3 regions of the Arthrobacter sp. TmtSoilC51 genome follow, and region 1 is predicted to be linked to each of the others. Evidence: riboswitches for the same ligand, from Rfam matches in the RefSeq annotation. Region 1 holds a riboswitch; each other region holds the start of a gene.
What was found. Region 1 has a riboswitch for cyclic di-AMP ahead of ACZ5G6_RS21960 (hypothetical protein). Riboswitches for the same ligand answer to the same signal wherever they lie in the genome.
Positions count from the first base shown of each region.

Region 2: linked by a shared signal. The riboswitch ahead of ACZ5G6_RS05120 (M23 family metallopeptidase) and the one ahead of ACZ5G6_RS21960 (hypothetical protein) in region 1 are both predicted to bind cyclic di-AMP.
Region 3: linked by a shared signal. The riboswitch ahead of ACZ5G6_RS03960 (aggregation-promoting factor C-terminal-like domain-containing protein) and the one ahead of ACZ5G6_RS21960 (hypothetical protein) in region 1 are both predicted to bind cyclic di-AMP.

Region 1 covers NZ_AP035877.1:4,803,730-4,810,891, reverse strand. Annotated here, with positions in the region: gene ACZ5G6_RS21965 (PucR family transcriptional regulator) at 1-409, shown strand, start outside; gene ACZ5G6_RS21960 (hypothetical protein) at 689-1,960, opposite strand; cyclic di-AMP (ydaO/yuaA leader) riboswitch at 1,963-2,113, opposite strand; gene ACZ5G6_RS21955 (hypothetical protein) at 2,243-2,476, opposite strand; gene ACZ5G6_RS21950 (ATP-dependent DNA ligase) at 2,524-3,591, shown strand; gene ACZ5G6_RS21945 (DUF6480 family protein) at 3,672-3,947, opposite strand; gene ACZ5G6_RS21940 (alpha/beta fold hydrolase) at 4,057-4,896, opposite strand; gene ACZ5G6_RS21935 (hypothetical protein) at 4,953-5,204, opposite strand; gene ACZ5G6_RS21930 (helix-turn-helix domain-containing protein) at 5,285-5,716, opposite strand; gene ACZ5G6_RS21925 (LacI family DNA-binding transcriptional regulator) at 5,954-7,015, shown strand; gene ACZ5G6_RS21920 (ABC transporter substrate-binding protein) at 7,096-7,162, shown strand, end outside.
Region 2 covers NZ_AP035877.1:1,075,068-1,082,229, reverse strand. Annotated here, with positions in the region: gene ACZ5G6_RS05140 (NTP transferase domain-containing protein) at 1-144, opposite strand, end outside; gene ACZ5G6_RS05135 (HNH endonuclease) at 187-687, opposite strand; gene ACZ5G6_RS05130 (NlpC/P60 family protein) at 935-1,687, opposite strand; gene ACZ5G6_RS05125 (C40 family peptidase) at 1,787-2,518, opposite strand; cyclic di-AMP (ydaO/yuaA leader) riboswitch at 2,523-2,686, opposite strand; gene ACZ5G6_RS05120 (M23 family metallopeptidase) at 2,832-3,662, opposite strand; cyclic di-AMP (ydaO/yuaA leader) riboswitch at 3,667-3,903, opposite strand; gene ACZ5G6_RS05115 (iron-dependent transcriptional repressor DtxR) at 4,083-4,778, opposite strand; gene serC (phosphoserine transaminase) at 5,082-6,212, shown strand; gene ACZ5G6_RS05105 (DUF3027 domain-containing protein) at 6,312-6,941, opposite strand; gene ACZ5G6_RS05100 (cold-shock protein) at 6,950-7,162, opposite strand, start outside.
Region 3 covers NZ_AP035877.1:819,271-826,432, reverse strand. Annotated here, with positions in the region: gene ACZ5G6_RS03975 (winged helix-turn-helix domain-containing protein) at 1-494, opposite strand, end outside; gene ACZ5G6_RS03970 (response regulator transcription factor) at 1,165-1,905, shown strand; gene ACZ5G6_RS03965 (sensor histidine kinase) at 1,909-3,402, shown strand; cyclic di-AMP (ydaO/yuaA leader) riboswitch at 3,538-3,695, shown strand; gene ACZ5G6_RS03960 (aggregation-promoting factor C-terminal-like domain-containing protein) at 3,701-4,513, shown strand; gene ACZ5G6_RS03955 (glycosyltransferase) at 4,739-5,641, shown strand; gene ACZ5G6_RS03950 (LacI family DNA-binding transcriptional regulator) at 5,767-6,786, shown strand; gene ACZ5G6_RS03945 (extracellular solute-binding protein) at 6,994-7,162, shown strand, end outside.

The sequences.
Region 1 (7,162 bases):
CATCCGCCAATTGGCTGGCGCGTACCGGCAATCGAAAGTTGCTGCACAGGCGGCAGCCGTCGATGCGCCCCTGGGGGAACTCGTGGACAGCCGTGCCGTGGGCGTCTACCAGCTCTTCGACCGTCTGCAGGCCCCCGGAGGTTGGGACGATGCCGGCTCAGTGCACTACCGGACCCTGGAGGACCACGACCGCAACGGCGAACTCCTGCCGGTGTTGGAACTGCTCTATGACAACGACGGCTCCGTCCAGGACGTCGCCACCAAACTTCATCTCCACAGGAGCAGCATCTACAACCGCCTCGGCCGGATCCGCCAACTCATCGGAGCTGATCCGTTGAGCGGCGCGATCCGGCTCGAGTTGCACGCCGCACTGAAGGCCCGGAGGTGGGCCTCTCGGCCCCGGATTTAGCGCGTTCCGGGCGGCTGGGTCGCCGAGTGCCGCACTCGGGGTCGACGCCCCTCTGGCACTCTTGTCACATGCAAGTGACACGCGGAACGAAAGAAGCAGGCACCGGGTAGGTGCCTGCCTCTCTTGTTGCAGTGATTCTTGTTGCCCTGATTCCTTAGGCGCGCCGCAACCGCTGGCAACTCCAGCGGCCCAACCGGCGGCGGAACGTGGCCGTCCGGCTGCTGCTGCAGTACCGGCCGTGCCACCCGACGTGCGTGCTGGTCCTGGGAAGTCGCGTGCTCACTTCAAAATCCCTGTGGCGCCGTCAAGTACGGCGTCCAGGTCCAGGGCTGAACCATTGGACGGCGTGGTGCTGGGACTGCCGGTCGGCTTTGGCTTTGGCGCCGGAGCCTGTGTTGGAGTAGGCGCCGGAGTGACAGTGGGGGCCGGCGTCGTCGTGGCAGGTGGGGTGGTAACCGTGTCCGACGGAACCGGGCTCGGGGCTGGCTGGGTTGGGACAGGAGTTGTCACGCCCGGCACAGGAACAACAGCCGACGGGACTGCCGAAGGAACCCAGACAGGATCCGCGAGTGAAACTTGCGGAGTCGGAAGGGACGACGGCGATCCCTGAGCGGGTGCCTCTTCTGACGACTGCGTTGCAACAGTTGCCGGCTGTCCGGCCTCGCTGGTGGCCGCCGAAGCAGCAGTGGAGTTGGACGAGCTGGGTGCGGGGGTGGCCGAGGTTGACTGCCTGCTGTCGCCACCAGTCTTTGCGTCACTGGCTTCCTGGGCCGGTGTTTCCTGCCCGAAGAAGGGAAGCTCGAAGGCCTGGCTCACGGTGCCAACGGTCAATACCAAGCCCAAAGCTCCGGCGACGACTGCCATGCGCTGGCCCATTGTCTTGACCGAGGCCGCCTTTGTGAGGACGGCGTGTGGTTCGTGGCTGAAGGACGATCCACCCACTGATGACCCGCCCAAGGATGAAGCTCCGAACGTAGGGGCACCGCCTGCCGAGGGCTGGGCTGCTCGCGTGCGGAGGGCCTTCCGGCTTGCGAGGCCAGCCGCAGCGGTGGCGGCTGCCGCCAGCTGGGCGGGGCTCTTCGCCTGTGCCGGGGATGCAGAGGGCATCGGTGAAGCAGCGGCCACCGTCGGTATGGCGGCAGTGGCGGGCTCCGGAGTGGAAGAAGCGGCATCCACCGTCGGGATGGCGGCAGTGGCGGGCTCCGGAGTGGAAGCCGGTTCGGGGGCGATCGGTGCGGGAGCTTGAACAGTTGGAATCGCAGCCGTTGCCGGTTCCAACGGAGCAGAGTCCGCGGGCGTTGTTTCAGCAAGAGCGATGACCGCCTGGGCTGCCCGCTCACGCTCTGCGGCGCGAGCGGCCGCGCGCGTAGTGGGTGCCGCGGTGGTGGGATTAGAAGCAGCGGTGGGTTCCGGCGTCGTGCTTGTTGACGCTGCTTCTGCTGCTGGCGCACTGGTGGAGGATCCGCTGGGTTGGGCCCGACGGCGTCCGGTTGGCTGGGTACGCTCGCGCGCTATTTGGGCGCGGCGCGGCTGATCCATGGTTGGGGACATGGTGGTTGCCTCTCAACGCCTGCGAGGTTAGCTGTCGGGTTCGGACGAGGCCGTCCGGCCGCACATGGCGGCTTCACCCCAAGGGCCCATGGAGAATCAGGCCCGGGAACTCTGGGTCCCCCGTCTCTGCCGCGAGTCTGGCGGATTCCGGTTTGCGGCAGAGCTCGGCGTCAACCCGGAAGCGGCCCAGCGGAGATACGGGTCGCTCTTCGACGGTACATGAGCAGCAAACTAAAGTCACATTAATGTAACGGGCGGGACGTCTTCCAGAGCGAAGGTCGGTTAGGACTTAGGCTCCGGGGCCGGAGCCGGGGCGGGCAGCTCGTGCTGGATCCTTTGGACTTGGTGTGCGTAATGGGTCTCGGGTCGGAAAATTTCGTCCGCCACACCCAGCATCCCACCCGTGGCGCCGCGCCGGACTTTCCCCTTGCTGTTCTGGCGCGAGACCCAGAACCAAAGGGCCGCAATGAGGGCAGGTGCTGCCAGTACGGCCACAAGAACGGCCAAGATATCCATCGCCCAAGACTAGCTTTCGGCATGTACTGGCCGGTAGACATAGTCCTATGGACCTGCCCGTGATGCCGCCCGTTTCGCCCATGCTCGCCAAGTCCGTGCCCAACATTCCGGATGTGGGGCATTACGAGCCCAAGTGGGACGGGTTCAGGACCATTGTTTTCAAAGATGGTGACGAGATCATCCTGGGCAGCCGCAACGAACGCCCCATGACACGGTATTTCCCGGAACTGGTGGAAGCCCTCAAGAAGAACCTTCCGGACAAGTGCGTCATCGACGGCGAGATCGTCCTCATAGCGAACAACAGGCTCGACTTCGAAGGCCTTCAGCAGCGCATCCACCCCGCCGACAGTCGTGTGCGGATGCTGGCTGAAAAGACGCCGTCCTCCTTCATTGGATTCGACATCCTGGCGATAGGAGATGAGGACCTCATGGACAAGCCGTTTTCCGAGCGTCGCGCTGCCCTGGAGAAGGCCCTGGCCAAGGCTGAGGCGCCCGTGTACGTAACGCCGGCGGTGACGGAACTGGACCAAGCGCAGGATTGGTTCGTGCAGCTGGAAGGTGCTGGGCTGGACGGCATACTTTCCAAACCGCTCGGCGGGACATACCAGCCGAATAAGCGGGTCATGTTCAAAACCAAGCATGAACGCACCGCCGACTGCGTAGTGGCTGGATTTCGCTGGCATAAGACAGGAAAGGTTGTGGGGTCGATGCTGCTCGGGCTCTATAACGACGCCGGCCAGCTGCAGCACGTTGGGGTGGTGGCTTCATTTCCCATGGCCAAGCGCGAAAGCCTGGTGGCCGAACTCGAGCCATACCAGACCGAGTTCAGCGAACATCCTTGGGGCCAGTGGGCTGATCAAGGAGATGCAGCAACCACTGGCTCCCGCATGCCTGGCGCACAGAGCCGGTGGAGCGCTGGCAAGGACTTCTCCTTTGTTCCCCTCCGGCCAGAGCTCGTCATCGAGGTCGCCTACGACTACATGGAGGGCGAGCGGTTCCGGCACACCACCCAGTTTCGCCGGTGGCGGCCGGACCGGACTCCAGGGAGTTGCACCTATTCCCAGCTGGAGGAGCCGGCTGATTACGACCTCGGGGAGATCCTGAGGCTGCCGTAACCGGAGTCGGCCGCCGCTATTACGTCGTTGGGCCGCTGTTACGTTGTTGGGCAGCGACGAAACAGCGGCTGGGAGACGACCTACTCTTCGTGGCCTTGGTCGCCGCTCATACTGCCCTCGCCCGGCGGGGTTTCTCCCGGGGGCACCCCGCCACCGGGCTCCAGTCCCGTGATGTTCCCGTCCGCAGGATCGGGGTTGGACGATGCCGCGGGGTCCTTGTCCTCTTCCTGGCGCATATCCGGATCGGCGTGGACATCGCCCGGGTCGCCCGCAGTGTCGCCGGCCGTATCGTCCCGCTCGGTTGCGCCCGAGGCCCCGAAGGTCCGCGGATCGTCTTCCGGGTCATAGCTGGTCATGGTGAACCCCTTCCTAAGCAAACTTACTATTGAGCCTGCCCGGCCAGCCTCCCGGTCGCAAGCCCAACAAGGGGCACCCGGGCCCGGCTCCGCCGTCGTGCGTTAGTGCCTAACTCTGGCGCGAGGTGGCAGCGACAAAGCTCCTGATAGCGTCCGCAACAGCTTTCGGACGCATGTGCTGAGCCACGTGGCCCACTCCTGGAATCTCCACAAGCCGCCCTTGGGGGATTGCCCGCGAGAGGCGAAGCGCCCAGTCCGGTCCGGCCACGTGATCGCGGCTCCCGCGGAGCACCAGCACGGGAATTCGGAGTTTGGCCAGCTGCTTCTCGGTTGGGTACTTCATCATCACCCGCAGCTCCGTGAGGTACCAGCGCGGCCCGCATTGCAGGTAGTCGGTGATCACAATCCAGTTGGACGATGGGCTTTCGCGGAGAAGCCCGTCAAGGAATAGGGCCAGCGATTGCTGTGCCACGTTCTTGTGCCGGGAGTCCACCACGGGGCCCATGAGGACCAGGTTCCGGGCCCGTTCGGGCTCGTAAAGGGCCGCTTCGATGGCGAACTGCACGCCCATGGAGTGCCCTACCAGGATGTACGACTCGATGCCGCACACTTTCAGCGCCTCGGCAATGAACGCCCCATGCTCCTCAACGGACAGTTGCCCGCCCGGTTTCGGTGTGCCGGCAAAGCCCGGAAGATCCAGTGAATAGGTAGGCGCGCCCGCGGCGAGAACGGCGTGAAGGCGGGCAAGGTAGCGGTGCGAAACGCCGATGCCATGGATAAGGACGTAAGCGGGCTCCGCCTGGTCCCCGGTTTCGGCGGGCCCAGGTTTTGCATGGCTTCCCAGCTGCGGCGGTGCCGTTCCTTCCGTCCACAGAATCCGGCCAGTCAGCCCGCGGGCCTCGACGTTGGCAGATAGTAGCGTTGCCGGCTTTCCTGAAGTCAATGGCATACCGCTATTGAAACAGTCCCGGCGTGGGTTTGCCGGTGTCCGACCCGCCCCGGGGCTTAGTCGCGGGTGGCGTCATCGGACTCGGCGGGGTCGCCTGTTGGATGCGAAGCATCAGGTGCGGCGGCAGCTTCAGCCGCTTCCCGGCGTCGGGCAATCTTGGATTCTGTCCACATGGCAACCGCCACGAACACTACGCAGGCAAACATGAAGGTGGCTACGAAGTTCAATCCCATGGCCGATCCCAAGGGTGCGGCAAGGGCCATTGCGGCCACCCCGGCCACGATATGCCACCCTTTGAAATTGCCCACCAAACAAGCGTAACCCCGGGCTAAACAGGTGCTGGCCCGTTGGCTGGGATCGTTGCTTGATCCTTATCACTCCGACGCTTTTAGTCGCCGCGCGTGTCATCTCCGGCGTCATTTGCCGCTTCATCTGCAATGGAGGCCTCGGCCTGCTTCCGCTTCTGCGTTTCAAGCCACGCGATGATGGCGGCCTGGCGGATCCGGCGGTGCGTTCCGCGGTATTCAACCGGGATCTCGCCGCGGTCGGTCATATTGCGCAGATACGTGTGCGAGATACCGGCGAGTTCCGCTGCCTGGGACGTGGTGAGCATTTCCTCCACGCTGCTGACCGTCACAGTTTCGCCACGGCTGAGCCGGGCGAGGAGATCGACGACGGCGTCCCTCGCCTGATCGGGCAGGCGGTGGACAGTGCCGTCCACGAACACGGTGATGTCGTTGCTCTCGTGGAGGGAGCGTGCGAGATTCCGGGCGTCGTCGGCGGGAAGGCCCGCCGTGACGCGGGGAGCTATCAATGCCATGGCAGAAGCCTAACCTGCGCCCACTCCGGCCTGGGGGTGATCGCCCGTTTCGATGGTTCGCTGCGTACTCGCTGGTTCGTACGGCATAGTGTGCAGCGAGCCATCGAAATGGCGCAAAAGAAGCTGTTGACAGCAAACAGGTAACGCGCGTAACCTAAGTCACACGTTCCAAGTAACGCGCGTTACCAATCCACCGAGCAAAACCTCGACCCACCGAACAAAGACGCGGAGCATTCAATGGCGAAAAGCACCTCCCCCAACAAGGCCGCAGCTGTGCGGCAGCGGGGTGTCACCATGAATGACGTCGCCAAGCACGCCGGTGTATCAAGGACCGCAGTCTCGTTCGTGCTGAGCAACCGCGAAAACGCCAGCATCTCCGAGGAAACCCGCACCCGTATCAACGATGCCGTGCAGGCACTGGGCTACCGCCCGAACGCCGGAGCACGGGCCCTGGCATCCCAGCGCAGTGATTGGTACGGGCTTGTCACCGAGATCGTGACGGCACCGTTCGCCGTCGACATCATCAAAGGAGCCCAGGACCAAGCCTGGCTTGATCGTCGGTTCCTGCTCATCGCGCCCTCCGACCAGGCCGATGCCGTAGGACCCAACAAGGGCTTGGAAGATGCCGCCATTGAAAAGCTGCTGGAACAACGAGTGGAAGGACTTCTCTACGCAGCAACCTTTCACCGGGGCGTGCACGTTCCGCAGAGTGCCAACGAAGTACCAACCGTCTTGATCAACTGCTTCGACGCGGACGGAAAGCTGCCCTCGATCGTCCCTGACGAGCGTGCGGGTGGCAGGGTCGCGGTCGAGCGCTTGCTTCAAGCCGGCCACACCCGGATCGGAATCATCAACCTTGACCCGGTCATTCCGGCAGCAGTGGGGCGATTGGACGGTGCCCGCGAAGCACTGGCCGTCGCAGGACTGGAGCTGGACCCGGAACTCGTGGTGTCCGGATACGCAACGGCCGACGGCGGCTACGAAGCCGCGTGCCGGATCCTGGACCACAAGAACAGGCCAACCGCACTGTTCTGCCTCAATGACCGCATGGCGATGGGTGCTTATGACGCCATCAAGGAACGGGGCCTGACCATCCCCGGAGACATCGCAGTGATCGGCTTCGATAACCAGGAGCTGATTGCGGCCTACCTGAGGCCAAAGCTGACCACCGTTGCCTTGCCGTTCCAAAAAATGGGAGCCCTGGGAGTCCAGACGCTCGCCGCTCTTACAGCAGGACAGCCGATCATTGCCGACCAGCAATTGGTCGACTGTCCGCTGCTAGAACGCTCTTCGGTCTGACCGCGAAATCAACTTCGAAGAGCAAACCCCTTACCCACCCCTTCACCTTGGACGATGAAGATAGGAAAGAGATAACCATCATGACACAACCCCGATTCCTGAGGTCTGCCCGCATCACGGCGGCCGGACTGGCGGTGGGCGCGATGC
Region 2 (7,162 bases), 1.4 Mb from region 1:
AACCACCACCACGGCGGAAGCACCCTGCGCCGCCTGCAGGGCATGCGAAAGGAGGCTGGCGCCGTCGAACGTTAATCCGGGCTTGGGCACGCCACCGAGGCGGGTGGCCCTGCCACCCGCCAGGATCACGGCGTTGAACTCCATCCGCCCAGAGTACCCGGACGGCGGGAGGACAACAGAAATCGATCAGGCGGCGGATTCCGGCAAGAGGAACGGGTCCCAGTCCGGCGCAGGTTTTTCGAGTTCTTTGATCTGCCACATGGTTCCTGTGGGCACACCGGGCGTGAAACGCAGTTTCCAACCCATCTCGGCGAGCGTGTGGTCACTCTTGGCGTTGTTGCATTTCAAGCACGCCGCAACCAGGTTTTCCCAGGAATCCGCGCCGCCCCTGGATTTGGGGTGGACGTGGTCTATGGTGTGCGCTGTTTTCCCGCAATAAGCGCAGCGATGGCTGTCGCGGCGAAGGACGCCGCGTCGGCTCACCGCGGTGATCCTGTTGTACCGGGGACGGATGTAGCGATTGAGAAGGATCACGGAAGGTCTTCCGAGAATCTCCTGTGGCCCGACGACAGGCTCGTCGCCTTCGGCCACTACGCTAGCTTTTCCAGTCAGCACAAGGACCAGCGCCCGGCGGAAGGTTACTACCGCCAGCGGTTCATATCCAGCATTCAGAACGAGTGTGCGCATGCACGTACCTCTTCACGGCCGCACCCGTCAGGGGCACGAGGGCCGGCTGCCCTCTGCTTGTACGGGCTGTGGATCGACAACACAAGGGTAAGCACTTATATGCCGTATCAACGAATTTTTCTGCCGTTTCGGCTGTGGTGTTGGCGAAAGTTCATGCGCGGGACACCTTTTTGAGGCTAACCGACGGTGGTTAAAGCAGAACACCCCGCTGGCCTAAGCCTTGCGGGGTGTTCCGTGGAGTGTTTGATCAGCCGTTGACGCGGATGAAAACGGGGCCGGAGCCAACGTTCACGCTAAACAGCGCCGTGGTGGATCCGTTCCATCCACCGTGGACTGCCATGCCGTTGCCGACGTAAACAGCGATATGCGCCATTCCGCCGTAGCCACCGTTGGCGTAGTAGGCGAGGTCGCCGGGCTGGGCTTCAGCTGCACTGACCGTGCGGCCGAGGGAGAGGTAGCCGGCCGGCCAGTCGTGGAAGTGAATGCCGACGGCGGCCAGCGAGTTGGTCACCAGCATGGTGCAGTCCTGCGTGACGCCAAGCTGTGCGTAGGCCGCTGCGGCAATAGCAGCACCGAGACCACTGGAGGCCGCGGGCGCCTTAGCTGCGGGGGCAGTGTTGACAGCCAAAGTGGCGTTGCCGCCAGCAGCCGGCGCAGATTCCTTGGCCGGGGCCTTCTCGACCACAGGAGCGGGTGCTTCCACCGTGGTGACCACGGGGCGCTCGTAGGAGATGGCAACGCTCGAGTCGGCAGCAATGGTGGCTTGGGCAACCGTCTGCACGTCAAGGGCGGACGCGGACGTAGATTCGCGCTGGACATTGGTGTCCGCAGCATTTGCAGCCACGCCGCTGGTCAGGACAAGGCCCGATGCAGCTGCGATCACTGCTGCCTGACGGCCAACGCCACCGGCGTTGTCGCTGACAGCCTTTGCGATGACGGCAAGTGAGCTGGTCTTGGGGGCCTCAGCTCGATGCCGTGCAACCTTGTTTGCACTGGTCATGATTACTCTCTTTTCGTATCCGCGCACGCTGGGGTCGCACGCGGGTTATGGGCGGCCAGCACATGGGGGGCATGCTGGCTTACCCCGAATGGGATTTTCCTAGCGGAGGGTGAAGAACGAGGATGTGCCGGTGGAGGCCACGGAGTGCAGCAGGGTGCCCTGGCTGGGGTTCAGCGCGCTGATCATCATGCCGTTGCCGACGTAGATGCCAACATGGGCTCCGCCGTTCTGCATGACGAGGTCGCCGGGAGCAGGCGTGCTGGTGGGCGTCATGACCGTCCAGGCATTGACGCGGGGGATGCTGATGCCGGCCTGGGCGTAAACCCACTGGGTGAATCCGGAGCAGTCCCAACCATTGGGGGAAGTGCCGCCCCAAACGTAGGGGTGGCCGATGCCGGTGTAGGCAATGGCTGCGAGTCCGGAGGCTGCCGCGCTGGAAGCGGAATCCTTGGCCGTGGAGGACAGGGCAGAGAGTGCGCCGTTCGCCTGGCTATCGCTAGTCTGCGTGCGCTGGGAGGCCCGCTGAACCTTGGGGGCTTCCTTGGTGGCCACTACCGGGCTCTCGAAGGAAACGGTTGCGGTGGGCTCGGCGGTGACAACTGCGGTGGCTACCAACTGCTGGGTGCTGGAGCTTTCCGACTTGGAAACGTCAGTATCTGCGGCCTGGGCCGGGAGTCCGACGCTGAGAACGAGTCCAGAGGCTGCGGCCAGAACGGCGGCTTGGCGGCCTACGGTGCCTGCATTGGTTGAGACAGCCTTGGAAAGGTTGTTCAACGGGTTCGTACGAACCAATTCGGCGCGATGGCGCGCAGGGGTAGTGCGTGATGACACGAAGGTAGCCTCTCCCAATGCCTGCGAGGTGAGCTGTCGGATTCGGATGGGAGTCATCCGGCCGCGCGGCTTCCGGGAAGCTTTTGCGACTTAACCCCAAGGCCTTCTGATTCGAAGACCAAAATTGGTTCCCCCGCCCCTGCCAGACGATTTTTGCGAACGGACCTTGAGTGGTGGCAGAGCTAGGCAATCCACCCAAGTGCATCGGCCCCCTAAAAAGCCGATGCGCTTTAGACGGTACAACAGATATTCGTGAATGTCACATTCAGGTCACGGGGCGTGTCATCAATGCGAGAGAGCACCATCAACTAGCTCAGAGCCAACCCATGGGATCTACGACCTCGCCGTTTACCTGGACCTCAAAATGGAGGTGGCAGCCGGTGGATGCGCCCGTGGTGCCGCTGAGCGCGACGGTATCGCCACGGTTGACGGTCTGACCCACCTTGACGTTGAAGGACGACAGGTGGTTGTACGTGGTCTCGAGGCCGTTGCCGTGATCAACCACTACGCGGTTGCCTCCGCCATACTCATGCCAGCCCGCGAACGTGACCTTGCCTGCGGCTGCGGCGTGAACAGCGGTACCGCACTGGGCCACGAAGTCCTGGCCACGGTGGAAGTCACCCGTGCCGCCGGTGAGCGGGCTGACGCGATAGCCAAAGGGCGACGCCGTGACCAACTTGTCCAGTGGACTGCCCAAGGTGCCAAGTGAGGAGGCGCGCTGGATGCTGCCCGCAGACTGCGCGCTCAGCAGCTGCTTGAGCTTGCCGTCAGGATCGGCTGCGGTGGCGACCGCTGCGCGGCTGAAATCGATTTTGGCAGACGCTGCCGCAGAAACCTCGGGCTGGCTGCCACCGGGCACGGTCAGGGCTGCCTCAGTCTGACCGGACTCGGATGTGGCCATGACGGGGCTTGTGGCCGGCAGACCTACAGTCAGGGCAAGTCCGGTGGCGGCAAGCGCAACTCCGGCTTTCTGCCCGACACCACTGGCTGCGGCGAAGTCGGCTACCTGGCGCAATGGGCTCTTGCGGCGGCGCACCTGACGCGGGGTGTCGCGTGGCCGGATCTCCATTGCGGCGCGGGCTGGCCGCAGCTCAGCAGCGGGGCCGGACGCGCGGCGGCGACCCCTGACGTTCTGCGATGTCAAACTCTGTTCCTCTCTAGAAAGCCTGCGAAGTTAGCTGTCGGATTCGGGTCAGAGAGTTCAAAGACCCGGTCCGCACGAAGCGCAAACGGCACACAGGTATCCCAAGGAGGACTTGCGTTAGTAGGCACTTCTGCTGCGGACTTCACCCCAAGGCTGCTTCTTTAGGCAGCCGCTTGTGGTTCCCCCGCCTCTGCCAGTAGTTGATGACACACCTGATCCGCTGGCAGAGCTCGGCTCCAGATCAGGTAACGCTTTGGTATCGGCGCTAGTAGATAACTATAGGCGATTAAAGTCCGCAGTAATAAATTCGTTATCTTTCGAAACACCGTGTTGTGGCGTGGCTCCATACCATCAATCGCGGAAACCCGCAGGTCACACGCGCGCCAAAGACCCCAACGTGAGATCTGACACGCCGGAAAGTCAGCTAACGGCGACGAAGACGTGCGCGGCTACCTCGGGAGGCAGCTCCAGCGCTCCTTCAATGCCGGGAACGCGAACAGAGATGTACTCCCCCACCCTCTCCAAGGAGACGGTGGCGCCGGGACGAATCCCGCCTTCATCAAGCTGGGTGAGGAGTTCCGGCTCAACCTGGATGGGCTCAGCGAGTCGGCTGACGACTACGCGTGAATCGGCGGCGTACCCGTCCATCGCGTGCAGCAGGTTGACGTCCAGGCGCGCAAGGGGCTGGCCGGCGAGGCCGCCAAGTGCCTCCAGGCCCGGAATGGGGTTGCCATACGGCGACTCGGTGGGATGTTCCAACAACTCATACAACCGCCGCTCCACACGTTCGCTCATGACGTGCTCCCAGCGACATGCCTCGTCATGGACATACGCCCAGTCGAGACCAATGACGTCCGCCAGAAGCCTCTCGGCAAGGCGGTGCTTTCGCATGACTTCAGTGGCCCGCTTGCGTCCGACCTCAGTCAACTCCAGGTGACGGTCGTTGGACACAATCACCAGGCCGTCGCGCTCCATGCGTCCGATGGTCTGGGAAACTGTGGGTCCCGAATGGCGCAAACGCTCGGCAATACGTGCGCGAAGAGCCACGATGTTCTCTTCTTCAAGCTCCAAAATGGTCCGAAGATACATCTCAGTGGTATCGATCAGATCCGTCATCCAGCTCAGCTCTCCTCGAACGCATTTGTTGCGTAATCTCCACCGTACCGCGTCCCAGCCAAGGTGGACGGTGTGCAATCGACACCTCAGGAACGCCAACCCTAGCCTAGCTTATTTGGAATTACTCTGGATAATGTTTCCGCGGGCACGAATGCCCGTAGTGGTTCAGGCATTCCACGTGGCGGACTATGACAACCGCAGATTCCTGAGCGCGGGCCCGGTCAGGCAGAATGATGGAGTCGAAGGGGCAGCCGATGCCACCTGCCACCTCCCCTCTCTAACCGATACCCATTGGAGCCACACGTGAGCGACAACAGCATCACTATTCCCGCCGACCTGCTGCCCAAGGACGGACGCTTCGGCGCAGGACCCTCCAAGGTCCGCCCGGAACAGGTCCAGGCCTTGTCCGCCGCATCGACCACCATTCTTGGCACATCCCACCGTCAGGCGCCCGTCAAGAACCTGGTGGGCTCGGTCCGCGAAGGACTCAGCCAGTTCTTCCGCGCACCTGAGGGCTACGAGGTTGTCCTCGGCGTCGGCGGCTCCACCGCTTTCTGGGACGTAGCGACTTTCGGCCTGGTTGAGAAAAAGGCCCAGCACCTTTCCTTCGGCGAGTTCGGTTCCAAGTTTGCGGCGGCCACCAACAAGGCCCCCTTCCTCGATGCATCCTCCATCATCAAGTCCGAGCCCGGCACGCGGCCGTCCCCCCAGGCCGAGGCCGGCGTTGACGTCTACGCGTGGCCCCAGAACGAGACTTCCACGGGTGTTGCCGCCCCGGTCAAGCGTGTAGAAGGCGCCGACGCCGGTTCGCTCGTCCTGGTGGACGCCACCTCAGCCGCTGGCGGGCTGGACGTGGACGTCGCCGAATCGGATGTCTACTACTTCGCCCCGCAGAAGAACTTCGCCTCTGATGGCGGCCTGTGGCTGGGCCTGTTCTCCCCCGCAGCCCTGGAGCGCGCCGCGCGCATCAAGGCAAGCGATCGCTGGATCCCGGACTTCCTGGACCTGCAGACCGCAATCGAGAACTCCAAGCTGAACCAGACGTACAACACGCCTTCGCTGTCCACGCTGGTGACGTTGGATGCGCAAGTGCAGTGGCTCAACAGCAACGGTGGAATGGACTTCGCCAGCAAGCGCACGGCGGACTCGGCCAGCCGCATCTACTCCTGGGCCGAGGCCTCCGAGTACGCCACACCGTTCGTCGCCAAGGCTGAGGAGCGCTCCAACGTCATCGCCACCATCGACTTCGATGACTCCATTGACGCAGCGGCGATTGCCAAGATCCTGCGCGCCAACGGCGTGGTGGACACTGAGCCCTACCGCAAGCTCGGACGTAACCAGCTCCGCATCGCCACCTTCGTGGCAATCGAACCTGACGACGTCTCAGCCCTGCTCGCCAGCATCGACTACGTCGTGGGCGAACTGAAGAAGTAGAACGTATGACGTAACTGCCGCGGTTTTCCGCGCAAGGGCAGGTGCCGGCGTCGTCTGGGTTATTCCCGGACGGCGCCGCTGCCGTTAATCGACTGGCCGTTACTCGCCTGGGTTAGCAGATTCGGGAGAGTCATCGGCAGCAACGTCGGCTTCAACTGCGTCATCGTCTTCATCGGATTCAGCGGCATCCGATGCTTCGGCGGCGTCGTCTTCTTCAGCCTGAACGGCTTCCTCCGACACCTCCTCTACCGTCTCCTCCACCAAGGGTGTCTCGTCCTCCGGGCGGACACGCTTTGCCCATGGCACCCATTCCGGGGCCAGGATGGAGTCCTCTGAGGGCAGGAGGCCGAGCTCGCTGACCGTTACGATCTTTGACCGGGAATTGCGGGTGATCACGGCGTACCACTGCCACCCGCCGTACCCTGCAAGCTTCGACTCGAATAGGTGCGTGACTACGCGATCGCCCTCGGACTTTGCGCCGATGTGGGCACCAACCTCGCCGGGGTTCGCGATGGTCTCCACCGCTTCCCTTGCCACGTCGACGGCGGCGGCCAGGAACGCATCCGGCTTGCCGGTGCGCCACACGGGGATGCCGGCCCGCGGCTTCGCTGGGACCGGCTTCCGCGCAGGGGTATCCCCGATGACAGGAATGTCGGCGGCAGTGACGGCCCCAGGGCTGGCCTGCGCGTCCCTTCCGGACTTTGTATCCTGTGCGGATTCCGATGTCATGGCGGTTCCTAGGCTTCCAGCTCGTCGGCAACCTTGCGCAGCGCCATGCCGATGGCCTTGGCCTTGTTGCCTTCCGGGTACTTACCGGACGACAAAGTACCGGACAAGTTATCCAGCACGGTCACGAGGTCCTGTACCAAAGGCGCCAGGTCCTTGGCGTTCATGCGCTTGGCCTTGGCGATGGAGGGCGTCTTGTCCAGGACCCGCAGGCCCAATGCCTG
Region 3 (7,162 bases), 1.1 Mb from region 1:
GCTGCGACCGTGGGGTCACCGAAGGTGGAACGCACGACGTCGAGTGCGGACCCGGGTGCCCCGGCCGGTGCAACGGCGACTGCAGCGTAGCTCTCTGCGCCGGTGACGAGGGACTGGGCATAGGCCCGGATTTCCTGGGCAAGCTTGGCGATGGACGTACCAGCCGCTGCTGCTGTCTCTTCGTCGATGCCCATGTAGAGCACGAAGCCGCGGGCCACGTTGTCGTTGGCGACGGGGCGGAGGCGGTCAGACTGCGCAATGACGGGAGTGGGCGCCGTCATGGGTGCTGGCTCGTTGGTGGGAACTGCCCGCAACTGGCCGTAGGAGTTGGGGTTGTAACCCTGGGGCACGTAGCCGGGGGCCTGCTGGCCGTTGCCCTGGGTGGCCGGGGCGTACCCGGGACGGTTGCCGAAGCCGGGGCGGAGCCCTGCGTTTGAAGCGGCCTTGTTGGCGTTTCGGACTGAGATGTGGACGTAACCGGATGCAACTGACATGGAGTGATTACCTCAAAAGTGAATAGCCGTCATCGCGGCTTCGAATGCTGGTTGTCCCCGCAATGAGTTTGGGGAAGGGCGCCCAACGCTGGGCTAGGGGGCGAATGCCTGAAACTTCTTTGGGGTGGAAAGTTAGGCTTGCATTCGACAACAGCGGGTCTCGTCGCCAGCGGGTGTGCTGGACCAGATTGCTGCGGCTGCAGGTGCTGTTGAGTTCTTGTTCACATTGGAAGTGTGCAACGTAACAATGGCAACACGCAAGTAACAAAGCGCCAAACCGTCCACATTTTGAGACAAGAGGGTCTATTGTGCCGCAGATCACAATTCTTCCCTCGTTGAAAATGAACGTCATTTCATTCGGTCTCGACGAGAAATATTCGGTATATGGTGAATTTTCTTCGGCCGATAAGGCATGATGTCCTCCCCGATTCCCATTCGGCACAGAAGGACGGAATCTCAAGATCTGAAACACTTGCTGTCCAATCGCAAGCCGGTCCGATCTCGAATTTTTGCTCCAAAATCTGCTACAAGCCGTAGAAACAGCGTGTACGGGCCTGTCCAGGGTCCACGAACTCCTGCCACCTAACTCCCACGTAGCTAGTGTTGATCTCACAGCGTCCTCACAGGACTGCCAAAGCCTCGGCAAACCAGCAGAATGGAGAGTTGTCACATGGCCTCCTCGCACTCCATGACCAACAACCTTCCCCAGCTCTCCCACCCGGACGGCTCCCCAATCCGCGCCCTGGTAGTGGACGACGAACCCAGCCTTGCCGAACTCATGAGCATGGGTTTGCGCATGGCAGGCTGGTCCGTGGCGGTAGCTGCCGACGGACCAGAAGCCGTGAAGATTGCCAAGGACTTCCGCCCTGACGTGCTGGTGCTGGATGTCATGCTTCCGGGATTTGACGGTGTGGAGGTCCTCAACCGGATACGCGCCTTCGCGCCCGAAGTACCTGCGCTGTTCCTCACAGCCAAGGATGCTGTCCAGGACCGCATCGTAGGCCTTGCCGCCGGCGGCGACGACTACGTCACCAAGCCCTTCAGCATGGAGGAAGTCCTCCTGCGCCTGCACAGGCTCGTCCAACGATCAGGCGTAGCCGCCATGGACACCGCCGAACTGGTGGTGGGCGATCTCACCCTGAACGTGGATACACGCGAAGTTTCCCGCGCCGGCGAGGACATCCAGCTCACGGCAACGCAGTTTGAGCTGCTTCGTTACCTCATGGAGAACCCCAAGCGCGTGGTCAGCAAGGCACAGATCCTGGACCGCGTCTGGGACTACGACTTCGGCGGGCAGGCCAACATCGTGGAACTGTACATTTCCTACCTGCGCAAGAAAATCGAAGCCAACCACCCCCCGATGATCCACACCATCCGCGGGGCCGGCTACGTCATCAAGCCTGCGGACTGAACCTTGTCCACCCTTTCAGAAGTAGCCCGCAAGACCCAGCGGAGCTGGTTCAATCCCTCAACCTGGCATCTGCGCACGCGACTGGTCCTGGTGGCAATGGCATTGCTGGTGGCGATTTGCGGTGCAGTCGGGGTGGTCAGCTATGCCTCCATGGACATGTACTTCAACAAGCAACTCGATAAGCAGTTGGAGCAGGCGTCCAGCCGCGCGAATGACTTCGGCAGGCCGCCGTCGAACTTTCCTTCAAGCGGCCGGCCAGATCCCCTGGAGGCCCGCGGCCAAGGTGCCGGGACCCTCAACGCGAGGATCGATGGTTCCACCGTCATCAACTCGGGCCTCATAGATGCCAACGGCCGGCGCGCCGCACTGTCGGCCGAAGACAAGCAGGTCCTGCTGTCACTCCCCCGCGGCAATCTGCCTGTGGACCGCTCATTGTCCAATGGCGACTACCGGCTGGTGGCCGTTGAAACCGCCTACGGCGACGTGATCGTGACGGGACTGCCGTTGGCTGACAAGCAAAACGCCGAGGCATCGCTGGTATGGACCATGGTGTTTGTTTCTCTTGGCGGCCTGGTACTGATCGGCCTCGCGGGTACCGTCATTATCCGTAGGACCATGCGGCCCCTGGAGCAGCTTTCGGAAGTCGCGACGAAAGTCTCGCGGCTGCCCCTCGACGCCGGTGACGTGGCACTTGCGGTGCGCGTACCGCCGTCGGCCTCCCATCCGGGAACGGAAGTGGGCAGCGTTGGCCACGCTTTGAACCAAATGCTCAACAACGTTGCCAGGGCGCTGGCAGCCCGGCAGGAAAGCGAAACCAAGGTCCGACAATTTGTGGCCGACGCGTCCCACGAACTCCGGACGCCGCTGACCGCCATCCGCGGCTACACAGAGTTGCTACGCATGACCGAGAACTTCACCGACGATGGACGAAAATCCTTGGCACGCGTCCAGAGCCAATCGGAACGGATGACCACGCTAGTGGAGGACCTGCTGCTGTTGGCGCGCCTGGACGAAGGCCAGCCGTTGAAGGTCACGGATGTGGACCTGACGCAGCTGGTGATCGAGACCGTCAGCGACGAAAAGGTGATGGCACCGGACCATATCTGGAAGCTCCAGCTCCCTGACGAACCGATTACGGTGCGCGGTGACGCAACCCAACTGCATCAGGTGTTGGCCAATCTGCTGTCCAACGCACGCAAGCACACAGATCCCGGCACCACGGTGGTCACAGGCGTCATGCTCTCTGCTGACGGTAGTGCGGTGGTCACCGTCACTGACGATGGGCCTGGCATTCCGCCCGAATTCCAAGGCCGTATTTTCTCGCGATTTGCCCGGGCTGACGCCGCAAGATCGGGCTCTGAGGGGACCTCCGGATTGGGCTTGTCCATTGTCGAATCGATCGTTCAAGCGCACGGCGGAAGCGTGGAAGTTACGTCCAAGCCGGGACGCACTGAGTTCGCCCTCCGGCTCCCCTCAGTTTCAAACGAACGCGCATAACGAATCGGGCAACATGACGCGCCGTGATCGTGATCTCTGTTACCTAAATGTGACTTAAGCCGAAACCTCCTGTACCGTCGAAAGGGTGGGTCGCCCCTAACTGGCCCCACACCCGGGATGCGCCGAGCTCTGCCACTTCCCGGAGTTCCGTTCTCATTCGAGGCAGAGACGGGGGACCCAGAGTCTCCGGGCACAGTATTTTCCTTGCCCTTGGGGTGAAGCCGCAGCTACGCGCGCGGCCGGATGACCTCATCCGAACCCGACAGCTAACTCCGCAGGCGCTGAGAGGTAATCACACATGTCTGAATTCAACGATCAGACGCGCCCTTCCGCGCGTCACCGTGACGAACACAATGCTCCCCTGACCAAGTCGCAAACCGTTCTGAAGAACGCTGCACGCCGCGGCAAGACGGGGCAGCGGATGTCCGTTGTTGCAGGAGTCGTTGCCGCCGCCTTGGGCGTCGCCTCGCTCGGCCAGGCCGCAAACGCTGCGTTCAACCTCCCGGAAACGAGCCAGGCGTCCGAGACGCAGGCTACCGCCCAGGTCAGCAACAAATCAGCGGAAATCTCAGCTTCCTTGGATGCTGCCGCCAAGAAGGGCGCCGCCGATAGGGCCGCCGCAGACCAGGCAGCGGCCGCACAAGCCGCCGCCGAGAAGGCCGCCGCTGAGAAGGCTGCCGCGGACCAGGCAGCGGCCGCACAAGCCGCCGCCGAGAAGGCTGCCGCTGACGCAGCCGCCAAGCAGGCTGCAGATGCCGCCGCTGCTGCAGCCGCAGCCGCCGCAGCTGCCCCCAAGGCAGTGGACGATCCCGCAGCTGCCAAGGCGTACGCCGCCAGCATCCTCGCCAACTACGGCTGGGGTCCGGGCGAAATGACTGCGCTGAACACGCTGTGGGAGAAGGAATCCAACTGGCGGACCACCGCGACCAACGCCTCCAGTGGCGCCTACGGAATCGTGCAGTCATTGCCGGCTTCCAAGATGGCGACTGCCGGCGCTGACTGGGAGACCAACTACCAGACCCAGATCAAGTGGGGCCTGAACTACATCAAGGAACGCTACGGCTCCCCCTCGGCCGCCCTTGCCTTCCACTTGGCCAACAACTGGTACTAAGCCAAACCCTGAAGCAGGCTTGAGCCCACCCCAGCGGGCTCAATCGTGCAGGGCCTGATTGCCGCCCCATTTCCGCCGTTCGCAGTGTTTTTTGAAGCGACCGGCAGGAACCGGGGCGGTTTTCGCGGTTCAGGCCGTTTCCCCGTTTGAAGGCTTTCCACGTTTCACAGTCGCATCACAGCGGCTGCCTAAAGCCCTCATAATCCTTGGCCGCATGCTGGATGCATGACGCTCATAGATCCAGCCGGCAACGCAGTGCAGCACGCTGCACACGCTGGGCACTGTGGTGCTTCAGCCGTGCCTCAACAGCGGTCGCGGCGGTCTCCCGTGAACATCCGGGGAACAGTTCCCGTCCTTGACGTCGCGGTTCCCGTCTTCAACGAGGAAGGCCACATCGAGTGGAGCCTGCGCCGGCTGCACGCGCATCTCGTGGACTCGTTGCCTCACAGTTTCCAGATCACTGTGGCCGACAACGCCAGTACTGACACCACATTGAGAATTGCCGAACGGCTGGCCCGCGAACTCCCGGGCCTGAAGGTCCTGCGCTTCCAGGAACGAGGGCGGGGAAATGCGCTCCGCCATGTCTGGCTCCATTCACCCTCACCTGTGCTGGCCTACGTCGAAGCTGGCATGTCCATCGACCTTGCCGCGGTGGCTCCCCTGCTGGCACCAGTAATTTCCGGGCATTCGGATCTTGCCATTGGCACACGGCTAGCCCGGACTTCCAATGCGATTGGTGGTCGCCGAAGCACCTTGGTTTCCCGCGGCTACAACATCCTGCTGCATCTGGTCTTGGGCGCCCGATTCTCCGACGCCCAGTGCGGTTTCAAAGCCATCCGCGCGGATGTAGCCCATCGGATCCTGCCGCACGTTAGGGACGACTCGTGGTTTTTCGATACCGAACTCCTGGTTATCGCTGAGCGCTGCGGCCTGCGCATTCACGAAGTCCCCGTCGACTGGACCGACAATCCCGACCCAAATATCGACGTCGTACGGACCGCTGCGGCTGACCTGCGGGGTATCGCGCGCCTGGCGCGCGATCTCGTGACGGGGCGCATCCCCATCGCGGAACTCCGGGCAACACTGGAGCGTGGCCCTTGCCCGCGTCGTTGCCCAGTTCCGAAGTGACACGTCGCACCAGCGTGCAATAAGCCCCGCCTCATCCTGCTTGACATAGGTCAACTGAACCGGTTTACTTACCAACAACTGAACCGGTCAAGTGATCGGGATCACTGCTCGTAAATTGGGGAGTCATGGCCGTTACCATCAACGACGTCGCGAATGCAGCAGGCGTGAGCAAGGGTGCTGTTTCCTACGCGCTGAATGGCCAGCCGGGCGTCAGCGAAGGCACGCGGACGCGGATCCTCCAAGTTGCCAAGGAACTGGGCTGGAAACCAAGTCTCCGGGCCAAGGGACTGTCCTCCTCCAAGGCTTATGCCTTGGGACTCGTGGTGGCACGTGATGCGAAACTGCTCAGCACGGACCCCTTCTTTCCGGCCTTCATAGCTGGCATCGAAACCACCCTGGTCCGGCATGAATACACGTTGGTCCTGTCCATCGCTTCCGGCCCCGAGGCAGAAGAGAAAAGCTACAGAAAGCTCGTAGAGGATGGTCGCGTGGACGGCGTCATCCTCACCGACATGCGGAACAACGATTCCCGCATCGCCCTGCTCGGCGAGCTGGAACTGCCCGCTGTCACACTCAATCGGCCGGACACGCGCTCACCTTTCCCCGCGGTCTGCATGGACGATACCGATGGCATCACGTCCGCCGTCAAGCACCTGATCTCTCTGGGACATACTCGAATCGCCCACGTGGGCGGGCCCCAGCCCTACGTCCACAGCCGAAGCCGCCACGGCGCGTGGGCACGAACGCTCGAATCAGCTGGACTCGGAACGGACCTGTTTATCGAGGCCGATTTCACGGCAGCAGGCGGAGCAGCCGCCACAGAATCTTTACTCAGCCGCCCGAACCGGCCCACGGCCATCGTTTACGCCAACGACCTCATGGCCATCGCCGGACAATCACTTGCCCAAACGCGAGGATTCAATGTGCCGGAAGACTTGTCCGCCACTGGCTACGACAACACCGAGATCACGCAGTACTTGAACCCCCCGCTGACCACCATCTCGACCGATCCGCTTTTGTGGGGGCAGACGGCAGCACAGCTGCTGCTCAACCGGCTCAACGGAACCCCCGCCGAAGACATTCTCTTGCAAGCCCCACGGCTGCTTATCCGTGGCTCTACCGGCCCAGTCAGCCCGGCTGACTGACTGACCGACCAGGCCAGGCCAGCCGGATCAACAAAGAAGTTCCAGCAATGCCGCTGTAACGCGCCTCGCTGCTGCCACCCATGGGTGACAGCGCGTGGCCATGCATTCCCGTGTCCTGCGCCATGACCGCCGTCATGACCGCCGCAACGGACCATCACAAGTACCAACGCTCCACCACGCATCAATTACCTTCAATGAGGAGTTGCAATGAAGCACGGACTTACTTCGACACGAATCGTGTCCATGGCTGCGATGGCAGTATTGGGTGCCACGCTGGCGGCTTGCGGCGGCGGAGGAAGCGGCAGCACCACCACCACCGCTGACGCTGCAACCGCGGCCAAAGGCCCCATCAAGATCTGGTACTCAAACAACGAGT